Regions from separate parts of the Klebsiella sp. Sb-30 genome, predicted to be linked through region 3. Evidence: predicted binding sites of a transcription regulator. Region 3 holds the regulator's gene; each other region holds the start of a gene.

Region 1 (8,097 bases), 880 kb from region 3:
TGATGCAGATGGCGAAAACCTCAGCCGCGCTGGCGAAAATGCAGGAGCGCGGTTTACCGTATATCTCCGTACTGACCGACCCGACCATGGGCGGCGTATCGGCGAGCTTCGCCATGCTGGGCGATCTCAATATCGCGGAACCGAAAGCGCTGATCGGCTTTGCGGGGCCTCGCGTTATCGAGCAGACCGTACGTGAGAAACTGCCGCCGGGCTTCCAGCGCAGTGAGTTCCTGATTGAAAAAGGGGCGATCGATATGATCGTTCGTCGCCCGGAAATGCGTCTGAAGCTGGCCAGCATTCTGGCGAAGCTGATGAATCTTCCGGCACCCAGCCAGGACGTCTCTCACGAAGGTGAGGTGGTGCCACCGGCACCGGATCAGGAACCAGAGGCCTGATAATTCGGAGGGCAGGCCTGACGGCGCTGCCCTTTTTTAATTCTATGCGCCATCATTCAAACTGCGGCGCGGCGGAAAGGCTAAAGCCCCGTCAGGGCCCGGTCCAATGGACAGCGCGGGTGACGAGCGCTGCCGGCAAGAGGCAGTTTGAAGGATGAAGCGTATTTACCGTTAACACTCGCGGACATCATGGAAAAAGAACCTATTCCTCAGGCCACGTCGCCCCTGGCTACGTGGCTTTCCTATCTGGAACATCTGCACAGTAAAACCATCGATCTGGGGCTGACCCGCGTGAGCGAAGTCGCCGAACGGATGGCGGTGTTAAAGCCTGCGCCGTTCGTCTTCACGGTGGCGGGAACCAACGGTAAAGGAACCACCTGCCGCACGCTGGAGTCTGTGCTGATCGCGGCGGGCTACAAGGTTGGGGTTTACAGTTCGCCGCATCTGGTGCGCTATACCGAGCGCGTACGCGTACAGGGCGCGGAGCTGCCGGAAGCGGCGCATACCGCCTCTTTTGCTGAAATTGAAGCGGCGCGCGGTGAGATTTCCCTGAGCTATTTCGAGTTTGGCACGCTCTCTGCCCTGTGGTTGTTTAAGCAGGCGCAGCTCGACGTGGTGATCCTTGAGGTTGGTCTCGGCGGGCGTCTTGATGCCACCAACATCGTCGATGCGGATGTGGCGGTGGTAACCAGCATCGCCCTGGATCATACTGACTGGCTGGGACCGGATCGGGAAAGCATTGGCCGTGAGAAGGCCGGTATTTTCCGTGCCGGCAAACCGGCCGTCGTTGGTGAACCGGAGATGCCCCATACCATCGCCGAGGTGGCCGCCGGGAAAGGGGCAACGCTTCTGCGTCGCGACGTCGACTGGCGCTATGTCGCCGGCGAGCAGACGTGGTCATTCAGTGACAGAGAGGGGACACTGGCGGATTTACCGTTGCCTCAGATTCCGCTGCCGAATGCCGCCACGGCGCTGGCGGCGCTGCGAGCCAGCCGACTCCAGGTGAGCGATCGGGCAATTCGCGACGGTATTAAACAGGCGATGCTGCCGGGGCGTTTTCAGATAATCAGCGAAACGCCGCGCGTGATTCTCGATGTGGCGCATAACCCCCATGCGGCAGCCTGGCTCGCCGGACGTCTCAAAAGCCTGTCGAAAACGGGGCGCGTGCTGGCGGTTGTTGGTATGCTGCATGATAAGGATATTGCCGGCACGCTGGCAAACCTGACGGCGGAAGTGGATAGCTGGTACTGTGCGCCTCTGGAAGGGCCGCGTGGTGCAACGGCGCAACAGCTGCAGGAGCATTTGCAGGCAGGAAAAGCTTACGCCAACGTGGCTCAGGCCTGGCATGCGGCGATGGCCGATGCCAGACCGGAAGATACGGTGCTGGTGTGTGGTTCATTCCATACGGTGGCGCATGTAATGGAAGAAATAGAGGCGGGGAGAATCGGTGGCGAGTAAGTTTCAGAACCGTTTAGTCGGGACGATTGTGCTGGTCGCGCTGGGGGTGATTATCCTCCCGGGGCTGCTTGATGGTCAGAAAAAGCATTATCAGGACGAGTTCGCGGCAATTCCACTGGTGCCAAAACCGGGCGATCGCGATGAGCCGGATATGCTGCCGGCGGCGACTCAGGCTCTTCCGGCTCAACCGCCGGAAGGGGCGGCGGAAGAGGTCAGAGCGGGAGACGCCGCGGCGCCGTCATTGGATCCGTCGCGTATCCCGGTTAACAGCAACAGTTTCGATGATGTGCAGGAGCCGGTGGTCGCACCGAAGCCGCAGCCCAAACCGCAGCCTCAACCGAAACCGCAGCCTCAGCCGTCGAAGCCGGTGGAGAAGCCGCAGCCGCAGCAACAAACCGTTGCCCAGACGCCGCCGGCGAAACCGGCCGAGATACCTGCTCCAACCGGCAAAGCCTATGTGGTGCAGCTCGGTGCGTTGAAGAATGCGGATAAGGTCAATGAAATCGTCGGTAAGCTGCGCTCCTCCGGGTTTAAGGTCTACACGTCGCCTTCGACGCCGGTTCAAGGTAAAATTACCCGTATTCTGGTCGGTCCTGATACCTCAAAAGATAAACTGAAAGGGCAGCTTGGCGACCTGAAACAGATCTCCGGCCTGAGCGGTGTGGTCATGGGATATAGCCCCAACTAATCTTGTCCCTCGCCGCGCTGGTGAGGGGCGAAGCTCCTGTCTGACGTGCTTTCAGGAGGCGCAAGACAGCATGGCGTTGAATGTTTTTTCAGCGCCATTTTTATTTCTGTAGGGCACGGAAATCCCTACGCAAACGTTTTCTTTTTCTGTTAGAATGCGCCCCGAACCGGATGACAGGGCGTAAATCGTGGGATGTTTATGGTCTGGATTGATTACGTCATTATAGCGGTGATTGGTTTTTCCTGTCTGGTAAGCCTGATCCGCGGCTTTGTTCGTGAAGCGTTATCGCTGGTAACCTGGGGATGTGCTTTCTTTGTCGCCAGTCATTACTACACTTACCTGGCTGTCTGGTTCACGGGCTTTGAAGACGAAATGGTCCGCAATGGGATTGCTATCGCGATACTGTTTATCGCAACGCTTATCGTTGGCGCCATCGTTAACTATGTGATTGGCGCACTGGTTGAGAAAACGGGCCTGTCGGGTACCGACAGGGTGTTAGGGATCTGTTTTGGCGCCCTGCGTGGCGTGCTGATTGTCTCTGCGATTCTGTTCTTTCTCGATAGTTTTACCGGTATGGCGAAAAGCGAAGACTGGCAAAAGTCAGAGCTTATCCCGCAGTTCAGTTTCGTTATCAGATGGTTTTTTGACTATCTGCAAAGCTCGTCAAGTTTCTTGCCCAAAGCATAAGCGTTGGGATGTGGCTGAACGAGGAAAAGACGTATGTGCGGTATTGTCGGTATCGCCGGTGTTATGCCGGTAAACCAGTCGATTTATGACGCGTTAACGGTGCTTCAGCATCGTGGCCAGGATGCCGCAGGCATCATCACTATTGATGCAAATAACTGTTTCCGTTTGCGTAAGGCGAACGGACTGGTGAGCGACGTTTTTGAAGCTCGCCACATGCAGCGTATGCAGGGCAATATGGGGATTGGCCATGTTCGCTATCCTACGGCGGGCAGTTCAAGTGCCTCCGAGGCGCAGCCTTTCTACGTCAACTCACCGTATGGTATTACGTTGGCGCATAACGGCAATCTGACCAACGCGCACGAGCTGCGTAAGAAGCTGTTTGAAGAAAAACGCCGCCATATCAACACCACTTCCGATTCTGAAATCCTGCTCAACATCTTCGCCAGCGAGCTGGATAACTTCCGTCATTATCCTCTGGAAGCAGATAACATTTTTGCCGCGATCGCTGCGACGAACCGTCAAATCCGCGGTGCCTACGCCTGCGTGGCGATGATCATTGGTCACGGTATGGTTGCCTTCCGCGATCCAAACGGCATCCGCCCTCTGGTGTTGGGGAAACGTGATGTTGGCGATGGTCGTACCGAGTATATGGTGGCCTCCGAGAGCGTGGCGCTGGATACCCTGGGCTTCGAATTCCTGCGCGATGTGGCGCCGGGTGAAGCGGTCTATATTACCGAGAAGGGCCAGCTGTTTACCCGTCAGTGCGCGGAGAATCCGGTCAGCAACCCGTGCCTCTTTGAGTACGTCTATTTTGCTCGCCCGGACTCGTTTATCGACAAGATTTCCGTCTACAGCGCGCGCGTCAATATGGGCACCAAACTGGGTGAGAAGATCGCTCGTGAATGGGAAGATCTGGACATTGACGTGGTCATTCCGATTCCGGAAACTTCCTGCGATATCGCGCTGGAAATTGCCCGTATCCTCGATAAGCCTTATCGCCAGGGCTTCGTGAAAAACCGTTACGTCGGCCGAACCTTCATCATGCCGGGCCAGCAGCTGCGCCGGAAGTCGGTGCGTCGTAAGCTTAATGCCAACCGCGCGGAGTTCCGGGATAAAAACGTGCTGCTGGTGGATGACTCCATCGTGCGTGGGACCACCTCGGAACAGATTATTGAGATGGCGCGCGAAGCCGGCGCGAAAAAGGTCTATCTGGCTTCCGCAGCGCCAGAGATTCGTTTCCCGAACGTTTACGGCATTGATATGCCGACGGCAACCGAGCTTATTGCCCACGGTCGCGAAGTGGACGAAATCCGCCAGATCATTGGCGCGGATGGCCTTATCTTCCAGGATCTGAACGATCTGATTGAGGCTGTACGTGTGGAAAATCCGGATATTCAGCAGTTTGAATGTTCGGTATTTAACGGCGTGTACGTCACTAAGGATGTGGACCAGCAGTACCTCGATTATCTCGACTCCTTACGTAATGACGATGCGAAAGCGGTGCAGCGTCTGAACGAAGTGGAAAACCTGGAGATGCACAACGAAGGCTAATTAACCCGAGCGTTGTGAAAAGCCCGCCGTCATCCGACCGCGGGCTTTTGTGTTTTTGCCGCGTGGCCGTAAGGCTTGCGTCCGGTGCTATAATCCGGCAAAGTCTGCCCCATTATGCGGAAGAGGCAATCATCGTGAAACGACTTATTATTGGTATCTCCGGCGCCAGCGGCGCCATTTACGGTGTGCGACTGCTTCAGATTTTACGCGATGTGCCTGATGTCGAAACGCATCTGATCATGAGCCAGGCAGCGCGGCAGACGCTGGCGCTGGAGACCGACTATTCTCTACGGGAAGTACAGGCGCTGGCGGATGTGGTCCATGATGCGCGCGATATCGCCGCCAGTATCTCGTCGGGGTCGTTTAAGACCGCCGGTATGGCGATACTGCCTTGCTCGGTGAAAACGCTTTCCGGAATTGTTCACAGCTATACCGATGGTCTGCTGACCCGTGCGGCGGACGTGGTCCTCAAAGAGCGTCGTCCGCTGGTCCTGTGCGTGCGGGAAACGCCGTTCCATCTTGGTCATCTGCGCCTGCTGGTGCAGGCCGCAGAGATGGGCGCGGTGATTATGCCGCCGGTTCCGGCTTTCTACCATCGCCCGCAAACCCTCGACGATGTGATTAACCAGACGGTCAACCGGGTTATCGATCAGTTCGATATTACCCTTCCGCAGGATCTTTTTACCCGTTGGCAGGGACCTTTGGGCGCACTAAAGTAGTGCGTGCCGTGAACTTTTGCGCCTCCGCAGTGCAATTTTGTCGCCCCGATCAAATCCTCAACATTTAATTTGTTTTTTTGCGTTCGGCCACTGCGGTTTGTCCGTCAATGCTGTTATCTTCCCTCTTAAGACAATCCTGCAACTTTATATTAACAAATTTAACGCTGTTTCCAGCACGCACTGAGAAGATGGCATAAAACCTGCAGGATGAGTCGGCTACACATAACGAAGCAACGCACCATATAACAACATCACGACACTTAAGGGTATTGTATGAAGAAGACGATCCTGGCCCTCTCTTTAATCATGGGAATCAGCAGCGCTTCCAGCGTTTTTGCCGCGCTTCCGCAAAGCATTCGTATCGGTACCGATGCCACCTACGCGCCTTTCTCTTCGAAGGATGCGAAAGGGGATTTCGTTGGTTTTGATATCGATTTGGGCAACGAGCTGTGCTCGCGTATCAAAGTAAAATGTACCTGGGTGGGGAGCGACTTTGATTCATTGATTCCTTCGCTGAAGGCGAAGAAAATTGACGCCATTATCTCTTCCTTGTCGATTACTGAAAAACGTCAGCAGGAGATTGCCTTCTCTGACAAGCTGTATGCCGCTGACTCCCGTCTGATTGCGCCAAAAGGTTCATCAATCCAGCCGACGCTGGAATCCCTGAAGGGCAAACACGTCGGGGTACTGCAGGGTTCAACTCAGGAAGCGTACGGCAATGAACGCTGGCGTAGCCAGGGCGTGGATGTCGTTGCCTACCAGAACCAGGATCTGATCTACTCCGACCTTGCTGCCGGCCGTCTTGACGCTGCGCTGCAGGATGAAGTCGCCGCCAGCGAAGGCTTCCTCAAACAACCTGCCGGTAAAGATTTCGCCTTTGCCGGTCCCTCTGTCAAAGATAAAAAATTCTTCGGTGATGGTACCGGCATTGGCCTGCGTAAAACCGATGGCGAGCTGAAAGCCGCTTTCGACAGTGCGTTGGCTGAAATGCGTAAAGACGGGACCTACGACAAAATGGCGAAGAAATACTTCAACTTCAACGTCTACGGTGACTAAGCACGCCGCTGGCCCGGGAAACCGGGCCTGAGGACTTCGCATGTCCACGATTGCACTAAATTGGTGCAAGTTTGCCTGCGGTGTTCCGATTTGGTGCATAAAAGGCGGTTTTGTCGGGCGCTTAATGCATAGTTAAGCGTTTATGGTGCGAAATAATTGGCTTCCGGGCGCAGAATGCTTTGCCTTACCGGGGCGAATAATGGCACGATAACTGCCGTAAGTACTTCTAATAAACTCGTTAGAATGACAGTCTGTTGAGGATAGTTATGAAAAAACTGGCGTTGTCTCTTTCTTTAGCGCTGGCCCTTTCCAGCGTTAGCACGGTATTCGCAGCCATTCCGCAAAAACTACGTATCGGTACCGATCCAACTTATGCCCCGTTCGAATCGAAAAATGCGCAGGGTCAGTTGATTGGTTTTGACATCGATTTGGCAAAAGAGCTGTGTAAGCGTATCAATACGCAATGTACCTTCGTTGAAAACCCGCTGGATGCGCTGATCCCCTCTTTAAAAGCGAAGAAAATCGATGCGATTATGTCTTCGTTGTCCATTACCGAAAAACGTCAGCAGGAAATTGCTTTCACCGACAAACTTTACGCTGCAGATTCCCGTCTGGTTGTGAAAAAAGGCAGTGATATCACGCCGGATCTCGCGAAACTGAAAGGCAAGCGTATCGGTGTGCTTCAGGGGACCACCCAGGAGACCTATGGTAATGAGCACTGGGCACCGAAAGGGATTGAAATTGTCTCTTATCAGGGCCAGGACAATATCTATTCCGACCTGACCGCCGGGCGCATCGACGCGGCGTTCCAGGATGAAGTCGCCGCGAGCGAAGGCTTCCTCAAACAGCCTGTTGGTAAAGATTACCAGTTTGGCGGTCCGTCGATTAAGGATGAAAAACTGTTTGGCGTCGGTACCGGCATGGGCCTGCGTAAAGAGGACAACGAGCTGCGCGAGGCGTTAAATAAAGCCTTCGCGGATATGCGCAAAGATGGCACCTACGACAAGCTGGCAAAAAAATATTTCGATTTTAACGTGTACGGTGACTAAGCATCATACGTACCCCATCGCGCGCATATTGGCGCGTGATGGTCGATGACAGACAGGGCAGACAGCATGCTGTACGGGTTTTCACAGGTTATTTTACAGGGCGCTCTTGTCACACTGGAGCTGGCTCTTAGTTCGGTTGTGCTGGCGGTCCTCATTGGTCTGGCGGGTGCCGGAGCTAAGCTATCGAGCAATCGACCGCTGGCGCTGGTATTTGAAGGCTACACCACGCTAATTCGTGGCGTGCCCGATCTGGTGCTGATGCTGCTGATTTTCTACGGTCTGCAGATTGCGCTGAATACGCTCACCGACGCACTGGGGCTATCACAGTTTGATATTGACCCAATGGTCGCGGGGATTATTACGCTGGGCTTTATCTACGGTGCCTATTTTACTGAAACCTTCCGCGGCGCTTTCATGGCGGTTCCGAAAGGACACATCGAAGCGGCGACGGCCTTTGGCTTCAGCAACGGGCAGACCTTCCGGCGGATCCTCTT
Region 2 (8,097 bases), 2.2 Mb from region 3:
TCCGCAAATCACGGCCGCAGTTTGTTACCAGGATATTGTTGCGCTGGGCGTGATGCAGGCGCTGCGTAAAACCGGGCGTGAGCCGGGACGTGATTTTGCGCTGGTGGGATTTGACGATATTACCGAAGCCGCGCTGGTTCAGCCGGCGTTGACGACCGTTTCGGTGGCAGCGAAGGAGATTGGCCGCAAAGCCGGCGAGCTGCTGTATAGCCGTATTCAGGGCAATGATGAACCGCCGAAGCGCATTATTTTGCCGCCGGCGCTGGTGGTTCGGGAATCCTGCGGTTTTCGGCACAGGATTAACGCTCCGGACGAGTGAGAAACGATGCCGGCGTATAGTTTTTACTGATATCGAACGCCGTTTGTCATAAATTTCTAATTATCGGTGTTTTACAGTAGCGGCTCATCGACGGGCTGGTTAATCTGGAAACAATTTACGTTAAGTTAACAAAAGAGAATAGCTATGCATGATGCACAAATCCGCGTGGCCATCGCAGGCGCGGGCGGCCGGATGGGACGCCAGTTAATTCAGGCAGTACAGCAGATGGACGGCGTGGCGCTGGGCGCTGCGCTGGAGCGCGAAGGTTCTTCCCTCCTTGGGAGCGATGCCGGTGAGCTGGCCGGGGCCGGTAAAGCGGGTGTCGCGGTGCAAAGCAGTCTTGCGGCGGTCAAAGATGATTTTGATGTGCTAATCGATTTCACCCGTCCGGAAGGTACGTTAAACCACCTTGCTTTCTGCCGCGAACACGGCAAAGGGATGGTGATTGGTACCACCGGTTTTGATGAGGCCGGGAAACAGGCCATTCGCGATGCGGCGCAGGATATTGCCATCGTTTTCGCGGCCAACTTCAGCGTCGGCGTCAACGTGCTGTTAAAGCTGCTGGAGAAAGCGGCGAAGGTGATGGGCGACTACACCGATATCGAAATTATTGAAGCGCACCACCGCCACAAAGTGGACGCACCGTCGGGCACCGCACTGGCGATGGGCGAGGCGATTGCCGGCGCGCTGAACAAAGATCTGAAGGATTGCGCGGTCTACAGCCGTGAAGGGCATACCGGCGAACGCGTCCCTGGGACCATCGGCTTTGCCACCGTGCGCGCCGGGGATATCGTTGGCGAGCATACCGCTATGTTTGCCGATATTGGTGAGCGTATTGAAATCAGCCACAAGGCATCCAGCCGGATGACTTTTGCCAATGGTGCCGTTCGTTCCGCATTGTGGTTAAAAGATAAGAAATCAGGCCTTTTCGATATGCGTGACGTGCTTGATCTCAATGCTTTATAAGGTTTATTACCCATCGTGATGTGGTTATTGCATTCAATATGTAATTGATTGCAAAGGGCAATATTTTATTGCCCTTTTTATTTTTTGCTTCTTCATCAATAAAAGATGATGAAGTGGCTATAATATTAACTTATCCCTTCGTTTTTTGTTGTGTTATTGTAAATCTTGACCATCTGGTCTACTTTTTTGCTCTTGCACGCTCTGTTTTGCAATCTTCCAGGTCCGCAAGCGTTTTCTCTGCATAGTTTGTTGATCTTTTTGCCTGCTAACGCAGTGCTGAGAGGTCAGTGACGTGAAAAGAGATAAAAAATATCGGCTTTAAGTTGACTTTTACCCGACATCTCTCCAGAATGCCGCCGTTTGCCAGAAATCCATAGGTAAGCAAATTTGCATTGATTCATGTCATGCACATGCATTAATATGCAAATAAAGTGAGTGAATATTCTCTGGAGGGTGTTTTGATTAAGTCAGCGCTATTGGTTCTGGAAGACGGAACCCAGTTTCACGGTCGGGCCATCGGGGCAACGGGCACGGCGGTTGGGGAAGTCGTTTTCAATACTTCAATGACCGGTTATCAAGAAATCCTCACTGATCCTTCCTATTCCCGCCAAATTGTCACTCTTACTTATCCCCATATTGGTAATGTCGGCACCAACGCCGCCGATGAAGAATCTTCTCAGGTACATGCGCAGGGTCTGGTCATTCGCGACCTGCCGCTGATTGCCAGCAACTTCCGCAATACCGAAGACCTCTCTTCTTACCTCAAGCGCCATAACATCGTGGCGATTGCCGATATCGATACCCGTAAGCTGACGCGTTTGCTGCGTGAAAAAGGCGCACAGAACGGCTGCATCATCGTGGGTGATAACCTGGATGCGCAGCTGGCGCTGGAAAAAGCCAAAGCGTTCCCGGGCCTGAACGGCATGGACCTGGCGAAAGAAGTCACCACTTCAGAAACCTACAGCTGGACGCAAGGAAGCTGGACGCTGGCGGGCGACCTGCCGGAAGCGAAAGCGGAAAGCGAGCTGCCGTTCCACGTTGTAGCCTACGATTTTGGCGCCAAACGCAACATCCTGCGCATGCTGGTTGACCGCGGCTGCCGTCTGACGGTTGTGCCGGCGAAAACCTCTGCCGAAGAGGTGCTGAAGATGAATCCGGACGGTATCTTCCTGTCCAACGGCCCTGGCGACCCGGCGCCGTGCGATTACGCCATTGCCGCGATTGAGAAATTCCTCGAGACCGATATTCCGGTATTCGGCATCTGCCTCGGCCATCAGCTGCTGGCGCTGGCGAGCGGTGCGAAGACCGTTAAGATGAAGTTCGGCCACCACGGCGGCAACCACCCGGTTAAAGATATCGATAATAATGTGGTGATGATTACCGCCCAGAACCACGGTTTTGCGGTAGACGAAGCCTCCATGCCGTCTAACCTGCGCGTGACCCACAAGTCGCTGTTCGACGGAACGCTGCAGGGCATCCACCGCACTGACAAACCGGCGTTTAGCTTCCAGGGCCACCCGGAAGCGAGCCCAGGCCCGCACGATGCCGCGCCGTTGTTCGACCATTTTATTGCATTAATTGAGCAGTACCGCCAGTCCGCGAAATAATCAGGAGAAAAGAGCCATGCCAAAACGTACAGACATAAAAAGCATCCTGATTCTTGGCGCTGGCCCGATCGTTATCGGCCAGGCTTGCGAATTTGACTACTCTGGCGCCCAGGCCTGTAAGGCCCTGCGTGAAGAAGGTTACCGTGTCATTCTGGTGAACTCCAACCCGGCCACCATCATGACCGACCCGGAAATGGCCGATGCGACCTATATTGAGCCGATCCACTGGGAAGTGGTGCGCAAAATTATCGAAAAAGAGCGTCCGGATGCGGTACTGCCGACTATGGGCGGCCAGACGGCGCTGAACTGCGCGCTGGAGCTGGAACGTCAGGGCGTGCTGGCCGAATTCGGCGTCACCATGATCGGCGCCACCGCCGACGCGATTGATAAAGCGGAAGACCGCCGTCGCTTCGATGTGGCAATGAAGAAAATCGGTCTGGATACCGCACGTTCCGGTATTGCGCACACCATGGAAGAAGCGCTGGCGGTGGCCGCTGACGTGGGCTACCCGTGTATCATCCGTCCCTCCTTCACTATGGGCGGCACCGGCGGCGGTATCGCTTACAACCGTGAAGAGTTCGAAGAAATTTGTGCCCGCGGGCTGGATCTCTCTCCGACCAACGAACTGCTGATTGATGAATCGCTGATCGGCTGGAAAGAGTACGAGATGGAAGTGGTGCGCGATAAGAACGACAACTGCATCATCGTCTGCTCCATCGAAAACTTCGACGCCATGGGCATCCATACCGGTGACTCCATCACCGTCGCCCCGGCGCAAACCCTGACCGATAAAGAATACCAGGTGATGCGTAATGCATCGATGGCGGTGCTGCGCGAAATTGGCGTCGAAACCGGGGGCTCTAACGTGCAGTTCTCCGTTAACCCGAAAGACGGCCGCCTGATTGTTATCGAAATGAACCCGCGCGTATCACGCTCCTCCGCGCTGGCATCCAAAGCGACCGGTTTCCCGATTGCCAAAGTGGCGGCCAAACTGGCGGTCGGCTACACCCTGGATGAGCTGATGAACGACATCACCGGCGGCCGCACGCCGGCCTCGTTCGAACCGTCCATCGACTATGTCGTGACCAAGATTCCCCGCTTCAACTTTGAAAAATTCGTTGGCGCTAATGACCGCCTGACCACCCAGATGAAATCCGTGGGTGAAGTGATGGCGATTGGCCGCACCCAGCAGGAATCCCTGCAGAAAGCGCTGCGCGGCCTGGAAGTAGGGGCCACCGGTTTCGACCCGAAAGTCAGCCTCGACGACCCGGAAGCGCTGACCAAAATTCGCCGTGAGCTGAAAGATGCCGGCGCCGAGCGTATCTGGTACATCGCCGATGCGTTCCGCGCGGGGCTGTCCGTGGACGGCGTCTTCAACCTGACCAACATCGACCGCTGGTTCCTGGTACAAATTGAAGAGCTGGTACGTCTGGAAGAGAAAGTGGCTGACCTTGGCATCACCGGTCTGACGCCTGACTTCCTGCGTCAGCTGAAGCGTAAAGGCTTTGCCGATGCTCGTCTGGCAAAACTGGCCGGCGTTCGTGAAGGTGAAATCCGTAAGCTGCGTGACCAGTACGACCTGCACCCGGTCTACAAGCGCGTGGATACCTGCGCGGCGGAATTTGCCACCGATACCGCCTACATGTACTCCACCTATGAAGACGAATGTGAAGCGAACCCGTCCGTTGACCGCGATAAAATCATGGTCCTTGGCGGCGGCCCGAACCGTATCGGTCAGGGTATCGAATTTGACTACTGCTGCGTACATGCTTCACTGGCGCTGCGTGAAGATGGTTACGAGACCATTATGGTTAACTGTAACCCGGAAACCGTGTCTACCGACTACGACACCTCCGACCGTCTGTACTTTGAGCCGGTGACGCTGGAAGACGTGCTGGAAATCGTGCGTATCGAGAAGCCGAAGGGCGTTATCGTCCAGTACGGCGGCCAGACGCCGCTGAAACTGGCGCGTGCGCTGGAAGCGGCCGGCGTACCGGTTATCGGAACCAGCCCGGATGCGATTGACCGTGCCGAAGACCGTGAACGTTTCCAGCAGGCGGTTGACCGTCTGAAGCTGAAACAGCCGGCGAACGCCACCGTGACCACCATTGAGATGGCCGTTGAGAAGGCGAAAGAGATTGGCTACCCGCTGGTGGTGCGTCCGTCCTACGTCCTGGGCGGTCGGGCGATGGAAATCGTCTACGACGAAGCCGACCTGAAGCGCTACTTCCAGACCGCGGTCAGCGTCTCGAACGACGCGCCGGTTCTGCTGGACCGCTTCCTTGACGATGCGGTCGAAGTCGACGTTGACGCTATCTGCGACGGCGAAATGGTGCTGATTGGCGGCATCATGGAGCACATCGAACAGGCGGGCGTGCACTCGGGCGACTCCGCATGTTCTCTGCCGGCCTACACCCTGAGCAAGGAAATTCAGGATGTGATGCGTGAGCAGGTACAGAAGCTGGCCTTTGAACTGCAGGTCCGTGGCCTGATGAACGTCCAGTTCGCGGTGAAAAACAATGAAGTGTACCTGATTGAAGTGAACCCGCGTGCGGCGCGTACCGTACCGTTCGTCTCTAAAGCCACCGGTATCCCGCTGGCCAAAGTAGCGGCGCGAGTGATGGCTGGCCAGACCCTGGCCCAGCAGGGCGTCACCAAAGAAATTATCCCGCCGTACTACTCGGTGAAAGAAGTGGTGCTGCCGTTCAACAAATTCCCGGGCGTTGACCCGCTGTTAGGGCCAGAAATGCGCTCTACCGGGGAAGTGATGGGCGTGGGCCGTACTTTCGCCGAAGCGTTCGCTAAAGCGCAGCTGGGCAGCAGCTCAACGATGAAAAAACAGGGCCGCGCGCTGCTCTCCGTTCGCGAAGGCGACAAAGAGCGTGTCGTAGACCTGGCGGCGAAACTGCTGAAGTTTGGTTTCGAACTGGATGCGACTCACGGTACCGCGATTGTGCTGGGTGAGGCGGGGATCAACCCACGTCTGGTGAATAAGGTGCATGAAGGTCGTCCGCATATTCAGGACCGTATTAAGAATGGCGAATACACCTACATCATCAACACCACCGAAGGTCGTCAGGCGATTGAAGACTCCAAGCTGATTCGCCGCAGCGCCCTGCAGTACAAAGTGCATTACGACACCACCCTGAACGGCGGTTTCGCGACGGCGATGGCGCTCAACGCCAACGCCATCGAGAAAGTGACCTCGGTTCAGGAAATGCACGCGCAAATTAAAAAGTAAGCTGCCTCGATAATATCGGGTCGCGGAACAACAAGGGTTGACGAGAAATCGTCGGCCCTTTTTTTATCCGCGCCATCTTCGGAGAGTTCTGCTTTTCACGGTCCGTCCGGTGAGGCTAACTATAGTTAGCATCATAACGATATCAATTGACGGAAAGACAGGAGGATACAATGCGGAACAAAATTCTGATGGCATCCGCGCTGGCGGCGACGGCAATGTTGTTTGTGGCGGGCTGTTCATCGAACCAGTCGCTGAAAACGACCGACGGTAAAACGATCGTGACTGATGGCAAGCCGCAGGTGGATGATGATACTGGTATGGTGTCGTACAAAAATGCGGAAACCGGCCGGACTGAACAGATCAATCGCGATCAGGTGAAGTCGATGGATGAACTGGATAACTAAGGGTTATCCGGGGCCCCGCGACGGATCTCGTGGGGCTGATTACGGCGGGACCGCTACAGCAGAGCGTTATCTATCTTAACGATAATTTTGCGCAGCGGCGCGCCGGCATCCATCGCGCCCATCGGGCGGTGCAGTTCGCCCGGGAATAAAATGGCCAGCTCTTCCGGGTGCAGATGAATCAGCGTTTCGCTGCTGATTGCCTCACAAAAGCCAATATCATGGGCCTCTTTGAACGGCCCGTCCGGCGCGATCGGCAGACCTTTGTTGCCGGCGCCGATTATCTCAACGCCCGCCAGTACAATATGAATATCAATATACTGACGATGAAATTCCGGGCGCTGCTCCGACAGCGGACGCGTCTGACCCTCAACGACGGTAAAGAACAGGTTATCGCCATCGACGGTATATTTGCCCGGAGGCAGGGTGTGGGGATCCTGCTGCGCAACGGCCTGGAGCGCTTTTTTAATGACCGCCGGATAGAACGCATTTTTGGCGGCGGCGCTTAAGGTATCGATAATCATGCCGGAACTCCCTGTGCTGGTTGAGGGGTAAGTAATGTGAGCGATTGCGCCACGATGGTGGCGACGTCGGGGGCGATATCAACGGCGACGATATCACCCTCGCTGGCGTCCGGTGTTTCCAGGGCGGCAAACTGGCTGCGCAGCAGCGCTTCCGGCATAAAGTGGCCCTGACGTCGCTGCATGCGCTGGAGAATGCACTCATACTCCCCGGTCAGCCACAGAAAACGCAGATTACCGCTGCCTTCACGCAGGCGATCGCGATAGCGTTTTTTCAACGCCGAGCAGACCAGTACGCCGGATTCATTCTTTTGCTCGAGGCTGAAAATCACGTCGGCGATGCGCTCCAGCCAGGGCTGGCGATCGTCATCATCAAGCGGCTGGCTGGCGGCCATTTTGATGATGTTCTGCCGTGGATGAAGGTCGTCGCCGTCAATAAACTTTGCGCCAAGCGCCTGGGCCAGCGCCTGACCAACGGTGGTTTTGCCGGTGCCTGAAACGCCCATCAAAATAATGCATTGCCCTGCCATAATGCGCTCCTTAATCAGACGGCAACCAGCATGCCGCCGTCGACAAACAACAGATGACCATTGACGAAATCGGATGCTCTGGAGGAGAGGAACACCGCCGCACCGACCAGCTCTTGCGGATCGCCCCAGCGGTTGGCTGGCGTGCGTTTGCACAACCAGTCGGTAAAGGCGCGATCGTCCACCAACGCCTGGGTCATGGCGGTTTTAAAGTAGCCCGGTGCGATACCGTTGACCTGAATGTTATAGCGCGCCAGCTCGACGCACATGCCGCGGGTCAGCATTTTGACCGCCCCTTTGGCGGCGGCATAAGGCGTAATGGTGTCGCGTCCCAGTTCGCTCTGCATGGAACAGATATTGACGATTTTTCCGCGCTGGCGGCTCACCATACGTTTAGCCACGGCCTGCGAGACCAGAAATACCGCGGTTTGGTTCACGGAAATAACATCGTTCCATTCCTGTACCGGAAATTCGGTAAACGGATGGCGACGCTGAATACCCGCATTATTGAATAA
Region 3 (8,097 bases):
GTGGTGTAATCCGGCGCCATTGAGGAGAGGACGTTACCCAGCGTAAAGATCGCCATCAGAAAAATCAGCGCATTTCTGCGCGCGCGATGAGAGAGCAGCAAAGTCATCAGCGGCGCCCCGACCATCACGCCGATCGCATAAGCGCTGATCAGCATTCCCGCCGCCGGAATTGACACGTCGACGCCTTTGGCAATTACCGGCAGCAGCCCCATCGGGGAAAACTCCGTGGTGCCAATACCAAACGCGCCTATCGCCAGCGCTAACAAGGGAAAGTTGATTTTCATTCAATGACTCCAGCAGACCGCCATCGGCGACGGTATCTCATCAGAAGTCAAAAGCATGACATCAATCACAAAAAAACAAAAGTAAACGAAATGGCAAAAGATTTTTGCGAAATTGATAATAATGGCGGGATGTCGGGGGAAAGAGGCCTCTCCCCCGGATAAATCAGTGCAGCACCGCTGTCAGGCCGGCGGCCACGATGAGACCCAGGACAATAATCGTTGTCGTCAGCGAAAACTTTAAATCTGTATCCATCAATTTTTCCCCCCAGTTATCCCCACATGAAAAGTGAGCTTGCTCATTTTTGCACAATATAGCGCAAAAATCTTCCATGTTTTAGGGTGATGCACATTTTTGCTCTTCCCCTTTGCCGCAAGATCGGACAAAATCCCACGCTAATTTGAAAGCGTATCGGCCATTGACCCCTTCCTGTCGTTCTGTGTCGTTTTCCCGACGTGATGCAATGTTGAAAATTGTATTCAGGGTGTGTATAGGCAAACGTTTACGTATCGATAATCAGACGATCAGGTCAAGGTCTGGAGTGAGAAGTAATGGCAACAATTAAAGATGTAGCGAAGCGCGCAAACGTTTCCACTACAACAGTGTCACATGTAATTAACAAAACCCGTTTCGTGGCGGAAGAAACCCGCAACGCCGTGTGGGCGGCGATCAAAGAGCTGCACTACTCCCCCAGTGCCGTTGCTCGCAGCCTGAAGGTTAATCACACCAAATCGATTGGCCTGCTGGCCACCAGCAGCGAAGCGGCCTATTTCGCTGAGATTATTGAAGCCGTAGAAAAGAGCTGTTTCCAGAAAGGCTATACCCTGATTCTGGGCAATGCGTGGAACGATCTCGAAAAACAGCAGGCCTACCTGTCGATGATGGCGCAAAAGCGCGTCGACGGCCTGCTGGTTATGTGTTCTGAATATCCGGAATCGGTGCTCAGCATGCTGGAAGAGTACCGCCATATTCCGATGGTGGTAATGGACTGGGGTGAATCCAAAGCCGACTTCACCGATTCGGTCATCGATAACGCCTTCGAAGGCGGCTATATGGCCGGTCGCTATCTGGTGGAACGCGGCCACCGTGAAATCGGCGTGATCCCGGGTCCGCTGGAGCGTAATACCGGCGCCGGCCGCCTGGCGGGCTTTATGAAAGCCATGGAAGAAGCGCAGATCGCCGTTCCGGAAAGCTGGATTGTTCAGGGCGACTTCGAGCCTGAATCCGGCTACCGCGCCATGCAGCAGATCCTCAGCCAGCAGCATCGCCCGACGGCGGTCTTCTGCGGCGGCGACATCATGGCGATGGGCGCAATCTGTGCTGCGGATGAGATGGGACTGCGCGTGCCGCAGGACATTTCGCTGATCGGGTATGATAACGTGCGTAACGCCCGCTATTTCAGCCCGGCGCTGACCACCATCCACCAGCCGAAAGATTCGCTGGGGGAAGCGGCCTTCAATATGCTGATGGATCGTATCGTCAACAAGCGTGAAGAGTCGCAATCTATTGAGGTTCACCCGCGGCTGGTAGAGCGTCGCTCCGTCGTAGACGGCCCGTTCGTCGATTATCGTCGCTGATCGCCCGTGCGGCGCCGGTTACTCCGGCGCCCGCAGCCACTCCCGGTTCAACGTTTCGCTGTCCCCCAGATAATCCAACAGCCACGACAGCGCCGGTGACGTGTCGCTCTGCTGCCAGGTCAGGCAGCACGCGGCGTCCGGGAACGGGTTTTCCAGCGCCAGCGCGGTCCATTCACCGCGGTCAATCCAGGGGCGGGCAAAATGGCTCGGCACCATTCCTACGCACAATCCCGCCGAGAGGCAGGTAGCTGATGATTCCCAGTCCGGCACCACTACCCTTTTCTGGTTGTCCAGTAGCCAGGTCGTGCGTTTCGGTAACGAACGGGAAGTGTCCTCCCGGACCAGCGACGGCCAGTTGCGCAACACATCATCGCTCAGTGGCCCGTTCATCTGCGCCAGCGGGTGATGGCTGGCCACTACGCAATGCCAGCTCAGCATCCCCATATCGCGAAAGGCGTAGCGCCCCCCGACCGGAATCGAACGCGTTGCCCCGATAGCCAGTTCCACGCGCCCGTCGGCCAGCGCGTCCCAGACGCCGTTGAAGACCTCCTGAAAAACAATCAGCTCGACATCGGGAAAGTGACGATAAAAATCGACAATCATCTGACGCATACGGGCCGGTTTAACAATGTCGTCTACGGCTATCGACAGCTGGCCGCGCCAGCCGTTGGCTATCTGCTGACACTGCTGGCGAGTGATCTGCATTTTTTTGATAACAGATCGTCCTTCCTGTAAAAACCAGAGCCCGGCGGGGGTCAATTCGACATCGCGATGGCGGCGTTCAAAAAGCGGTACTGCCAGCCACTCCTCCAGCTGACGTACGGTATAACTGACCGCCGAAGGTACGCGGTGCAGCTCCTGAGCCGCTGCGCTAAAGCTGCCGTTGCGGGCGACAGCATCAACAACTTCGAGTGAGTATTCGGACCACATATTCTGCCTGCAAAAATTTTGAATGCATGTAGCAAATATTAGCGTTTCACAAGCCAGAATGCACTCCCTACACTCTGCGGCATCATACCTGCACCTATAAGAGAATGTTATGCAACAACCCGGGAAAGGATTTTTAGTGTGGCTGGCGGGACTCAGCGTGCTGGGTTTCCTCGCCACCGACATGTATCTGCCGGCCTTTTCGGCCATCCAGCAAGATCTCAATACGTCTGCGGCGTCGGTCAGCGCCAGTCTGAGCCTGTTCCTCGCCGGCTTCGCCATCGGACAGCTGTTCTGGGGCCCGCTCTCGGACCGCTACGGACGTAAACCGATTCTGCTGACCGGGCTGGCGATCTTCGCTATCAGCTGTCTGGGAATGCTGTGGGTGCGGGATGCCACCCTGATGCTGGTGCTGCGCTTTATTCAGGCGATCGGCGTCTGCGCGGCGGCGGTGACCTGGCAGGCGATGGTCACGGATTATTATCCAGCCCAGCGCACTAACCGTATTTTCGCCACCATCATGCCGCTGGTGGGTCTATCGCCGGCTCTGGCGCCGTTGCTCGGCAGCTGGCTGCTTGCCCATCTGGAATGGCAGGCCATTTTTGCCACCCTGTTTGCCATCGCCCTGCTGCTGATGGTACCCGCCCTACGCCTGAAGCCGGTCGTCAGGCCGCAGGGTGATGTCCGCGAGAAGTTGACCTTTATGACGCTGCTGCGTTCGCGCGAATACAGCGGCAACGTGCTGATTTACGCCGCCTGCTCCGCCAGCTTTTTTGCCTGGTTGACCGGGTCGCCGTTTATTCTCCATGAGATGGGCTACAGCCCGACCGCTATCGGTCTTAGCTATGTTCCGCAGACAATCGCCTTTTTAGTCGGTGGCTATGGATGCCGCGCGGCGCTGCAGAAATGGCAGGGCCAACAGCTGCTGCCCTGGCTGCTGGTGATTTTCGCCGTCAGCGTGGCTGCAACCTGGATGGTTGGTCGGGTTGAAGATGTCTCAATCATTGCGGTGATGATTCCCTTCTGCGTGATGGCCGTTGTCAATGGCGGGATTTACCCGATTGTTGTCGCCCAGGCGCTGAAGCCGTTCCCGCAGGCGACCGGCCGTGCCGCCGCGCTGCAGAATACGCTGCAGCTTGGTCTGTGCTTCCTGACCAGTCTGCTGGTCTCCGCGCTGATTGCCACACCGCTGCTCACCACCACCAGCGTGATGCTGGTCTCGATCGTGCTGGCCGGGCTGGGTTATTTTATGCAGCGTCACAGCGCCTGCCTGACTACCGAATCGTCGCATGCATAAACGCGTTTCGGCGATGTTAAGGCTCAGTAATTAGCCTGCTAATATATTTTTATTGAAAGCCGGATTTCAGCGGCCTATACTGAACCGGCTTCACATAAATAAAATATTTTTTACGATTAACGGCAGCAGGATGCGTCCCGTTTCACCATGGAAGGCCTTTCGGCAAGGGTTATCGCCCTTCCTCTGTTCTACGTCGGATAGCAGCTTCACGGATATTCCGTGAGATTTCTCACAAAGCCAAAAAAGCGTCTACGCTGTTTTAAGGTTCTGATCACTTGGGCGTGATGGAGAAGCTATGAGTTCATCGTGTATAGAAGAAGTAAGCGTACCAAACGACGACTGGTACCGAATTGCAACCGAATTGCTCGGTCGCGCGGGCATTGAGGTCAATGGCCCCGCCCCCTCCGATCTGCGGATTAACAATCCGCTCTTTTTTAAACGCGTTTTACAGGAAGGCTCGCTGGGGTTAGGCGAAAGCTATATGGACGGCTGGTGGGATTGTGAACGGCTGGATATATTCTTCCATAAAGTACTGCGCGCCGGGCTGGAAAATCAGCTCCCGCATCATCTCAAAGATACGTTGCGCATCGCAGGTGCTCGCCTGTTTAATCTACAAAGTAAAAAGCGCTCCTGGATTGTCGGAAAAGAACATTACGACCTCGGCAACGATCTTTTCAGCCGTATGCTCGACCCCTATATGCAATATTCCTGCGCCTACTGGAAAGAGGCGCAATCGCTGGAAGAGGCGCAGGTGGCAAAATTAGATCTTATTTGTCGCAAGCTGCAGCTGGAACCGGGGATGCGGGTGCTGGACATTGGCTGCGGCTGGGGTGGTCTGGCTTACTATATGGCCAAAAATTATCACGTTAGCGTAGTCGGCGTGACCATTTCTGCCGAGCAGCAAAAAATGGCCCAGCAAAGATGCGAAGGGTTAGACGTCACCATTTTGCTGCAGGACTATCGCGATCTGCATGACCACTTTGATCGCATTGTTTCCGTCGGGATGTTTGAACACGTGGGACCTAAAAATTACGCCACCTATTTTGAAGTGGTGGATCGTAATTTGAAACCTGACGGCCGTTTTTTATTGCACACCATTGGCTCCAAAAAAACGGACCACAGCGTCGATCCGTGGATCAATAAATATATTTTCCCCAACGGTTGTCTGCCTTCGGTTCGTCATATCGCGCAAGCCAGCGAATCCCATTTTGTGATGGAAGACTGGCATAATATCGGCGCCGATTACGATACTACGCTGATGTCCTGGTACGAACGTTTCCTGGCCAGCTGGCCCGATATCGCCGATAACTATTCGGAACGGTTTAAACGTATGTTTAGTTATTATCTGAACGCCTGCGCGGGGGCTTTTCGCGCGCGCGATATTCAGCTCTGGCAGGTGGTCTTTTCTCGCGGTGTTGAAAACGGCCTTCGCGTCGCCCGCTAAAAATATCCCCCGTTAAAACGGGGGATATTCTTTTCTTTTATGCTTCATCCGGCGGCGGCACCCGATCATTCATCGCTCAGGTGTTGTGCCGCTTCTTTGGCTGCCAGCACACGTTCCACGGTATCCACTACCGCCTGCGTTTGCGGGTCGATCTCAATATTCACCCGATCGCCGAGTTTTTTAATGCCAAGCGTGGTGCGCTGCAGCGTTTCCGGGATCAAATGCACGCAAAAACGCGTCGGGGTCACTTCTCCGACCGTCAGGCTGATCCCGTCAACGCCGATGAATCCTTTATAGAGGATATATTTCATCAGCGTCGGGTCCTGAACCTTAAACCAGATCTGGCGGTTATTTTCCGAAGTCAGGATCTTGACGATTTCCGCCGTGGTCATAATATGACCGGACATCAGATGGCCGCCGATCTCATCGCTGAATTTTGCCGCTCGTTCCACGTTCACCACGTCCCCCACCTCTACCGCGCCGAGGTTGGTAATACGCAGCGTCTCTTTCATCAGGTCAAAACTGATGCGCGGACCGTCAATTTCGGTGACTGTCAGGCAGCAACCATTGTGCGCCACCGATGCCCCGGTCTCGATGCCGGCAAGCATATGCTCAGGCAGCTCCACCACATGGGTGCGAAAATTGGGTTTTTCATCGATGGACACCACTTTAGCGGTCCCCTGCACAATGCCAGTAAACATGCTTTACTCCTGTAGACTTTCGTGACGGTATCATTACCGTTATACCTGTCGGGAACAATACCAGTTGGCAAAACAGGTTGCCAGCGCGCATCGTGCCCTACCATTTTTTCACTGGCTTAATGGCGCATCATCGCTACAATAGACTGGAAAACCCCTCAGCTCTTTCTTCTTGCTGCCAATTACGGCGGCTTTTTTAGTCTCAAAATAACAACAATATAAAGGTGTTCACGTGCAGAAGTATTTTATTGAAGCGCGTCAGTTATTAGCCCTGGCCATTCCTGTGATCCTGGCACAGGTCGCCCAGACCTCTATGGGCTTTGTCGATACCGTGATGGCGGGTGGCTATAGCGCCACCGATATGGCTGCCGTCGCGATTGGGACCTCTATCTGGCTCCCCGCAATTCTCTTTGGCCACGGTCTGCTGCTGGCGCTGACGCCGGTTATCGCCCAGCTAAACGGCTCCGGCCGCCGCGACCGCATTGCCCATCAGGTTCGTCAGGGGTTCTGGCTGGCGGGATTCGTTTCGCTGCTGGTTATGGTCGTGCTGTGGAACGCCGGGTACATCATCAGCTCGATGCACAATATCGACCCGGCCCTCGCTGAAAAAGCGGTAGGCTACCTGCGCGCGCTGCTGTGGGGCGCCCCCGGCTACCTCTTCTTCCAGGTCGCTCGTAACCAGTGCGAAGGCCTGGCGAAAACCAAACCGGGGATGGTGATGGGATTTATCGGCCTGCTGGTCAATATTCCCGTTAACTATATCTTTATCTACGGCCACTTTGGCATGCCTGAGCTGGGCGGCATCGGCTGCGGCGTGGCGACGGCATCCGTTTACTGGGTGATGTTCTTCTGCATGATCTCCTGGGTACGTCGCGCCCGTTCTATGCGCGATATCCGTAGCGATGAAGGCTTCAGCGGACCGGACTTGAACGTGCTTAAACGCCTGGTGCAGTTGGGACTGCCGATTGCGCTGGCGCTGTTTTTCGAAGTCACTCTGTTTGCGGTCGTTGCGCTGCTGGTTTCTCCATTGGGCATTGTGGACGTCGCGGGCCATCAGATAGCCCTGAACTTCAGTTCGCTGATGTTCGTTTTACCCCTTTCGCTGGCGGCAGCGGTCACCATCCGCGTCGGCTTCCGTCTTGGGCAGGGTTCCACCCTCGATGCGCAGGTTTCTGCCAGAACCGGGGTTGGCGTTGGCGTCTGCATGGCCGTGATCACGGCGATTTTCACCATCCTGATGCGTAAGCAGATTGCGCTGCTGTATAACGACAATCCGGAGGTGGTCCTGCTGGCTTCCCAGCTGATGCTGCTGGCCGCGATATATCAGATCTCCGACTCCGTCCAGGTGATTGGTAGCGGGATTCTGCGCGGCTATAAAGATACGCGTTCGATCTTCTTTATTACGTTTACCGCGTACTGGGTGCTGGGACTGCCGAGCGGCTACCTGCTGGCCTTAACAGATACGCTGGTTCCGCGTATGGGTCCCGCGGGTTTCTGGTGCGGATTTATTATCGGGCTCACCTCGGCAGCGGTGATGATGATGCTGCGGATGCGTTTCCTGCAGCGTCAGCCGTCCAGCGTGATTTTGCAACGCGCGGCGCGCTAACGCCCAGCGGCATCCTGTTCCCGGGGTGCCGCTTCTCACCGTCGTACGGATTCAGCGCGGGCCCAGCGCAGCTCTTAATGCGTCAACAAAGCATTTAATTTTCGTCGTCCGCCGACGTCCGGCCGGTACCAGAATATGCATGGGCCGCGCCGGTCCTGAGAATCCGGCTAAAACCTGTACCAGGCTCCCCCGCTCCACTTCGGTTTTCAACACATCTTCCGGCCCGAGGGTAATACCGTGCCCAGCGATAGCCGCATTCATCAGCG

What was found. Region 3 encodes PurR, which represses purine synthesis genes. Its sites were predicted from a motif close to CANGCAAACGTTTGCNTG; they were not measured.
Region 1: a site for PurR is predicted at 2,668-2,685, ahead of cvpA (colicin V production protein). Genes of this name have one in related genera too.
Region 2: a site for PurR is predicted at 1,635-1,652, ahead of carA (glutamine-hydrolyzing carbamoyl-phosphate synthase small subunit). Genes of this name have one in related genera too.

The regions. Positions count from the first base shown of each region.
Region 1 is NZ_CM172749.1:1,486,825-1,494,921, forward strand. It holds gene accD (acetyl-CoA carboxylase, carboxyltransferase subunit beta) at 1-395, shown strand, start outside; gene folC (bifunctional tetrahydrofolate synthase/dihydrofolate synthase) at 585-1,853, shown strand; gene dedD (cell division protein DedD) at 1,843-2,541, shown strand; gene cvpA (colicin V production protein) at 2,740-3,228, shown strand; gene purF (amidophosphoribosyltransferase) at 3,262-4,779, shown strand; gene AC236I_RS07145 (UbiX family flavin prenyltransferase) at 4,914-5,498, shown strand; gene argT (lysine/arginine/ornithine ABC transporter substrate-binding protein ArgT) at 5,772-6,554, shown strand; gene hisJ (histidine ABC transporter substrate-binding protein HisJ) at 6,821-7,603, shown strand; gene AC236I_RS07160 (histidine ABC transporter permease HisQ) at 7,670-8,097, shown strand, end outside.
Region 2 is NZ_CM172749.1:4,530,600-4,538,696, reverse strand. It holds gene AC236I_RS21200 (LacI family DNA-binding transcriptional regulator) at 1-319, shown strand, start outside; gene dapB (4-hydroxy-tetrahydrodipicolinate reductase) at 464-1,285, shown strand; gene carA (glutamine-hydrolyzing carbamoyl-phosphate synthase small subunit) at 1,744-2,892, shown strand; gene carB (carbamoyl-phosphate synthase large subunit) at 2,909-6,133, shown strand; gene AC236I_RS21180 (YgdI/YgdR family lipoprotein) at 6,304-6,537, shown strand; gene AC236I_RS21175 (NanQ anomerase/TabA/YiaL family protein) at 6,591-7,058, opposite strand; gene AC236I_RS21170 (gluconokinase) at 7,055-7,585, opposite strand; gene idnO (gluconate 5-dehydrogenase) at 7,600-8,097, opposite strand, start outside.
Region 3 is NZ_CM172749.1:2,371,282-2,379,378, reverse strand. It holds gene AC236I_RS11140 (MFS transporter) at 1-284, opposite strand, end outside; gene cydH (cytochrome bd-I oxidase subunit CydH) at 448-537, opposite strand; gene purR (HTH-type transcriptional repressor PurR) at 834-1,859, shown strand; gene punR (DNA-binding transcriptional activator PunR) at 1,878-2,789, opposite strand; gene punC (purine nucleoside transporter PunC) at 2,899-4,083, shown strand; gene cfa (cyclopropane fatty acyl phospholipid synthase) at 4,379-5,527, shown strand; gene AC236I_RS11110 (riboflavin synthase) at 5,593-6,228, opposite strand; gene mdtK (MdtK family multidrug efflux MATE transporter) at 6,458-7,831, shown strand; gene AC236I_RS11100 (LysR family transcriptional regulator) at 7,883-8,097, opposite strand, start outside.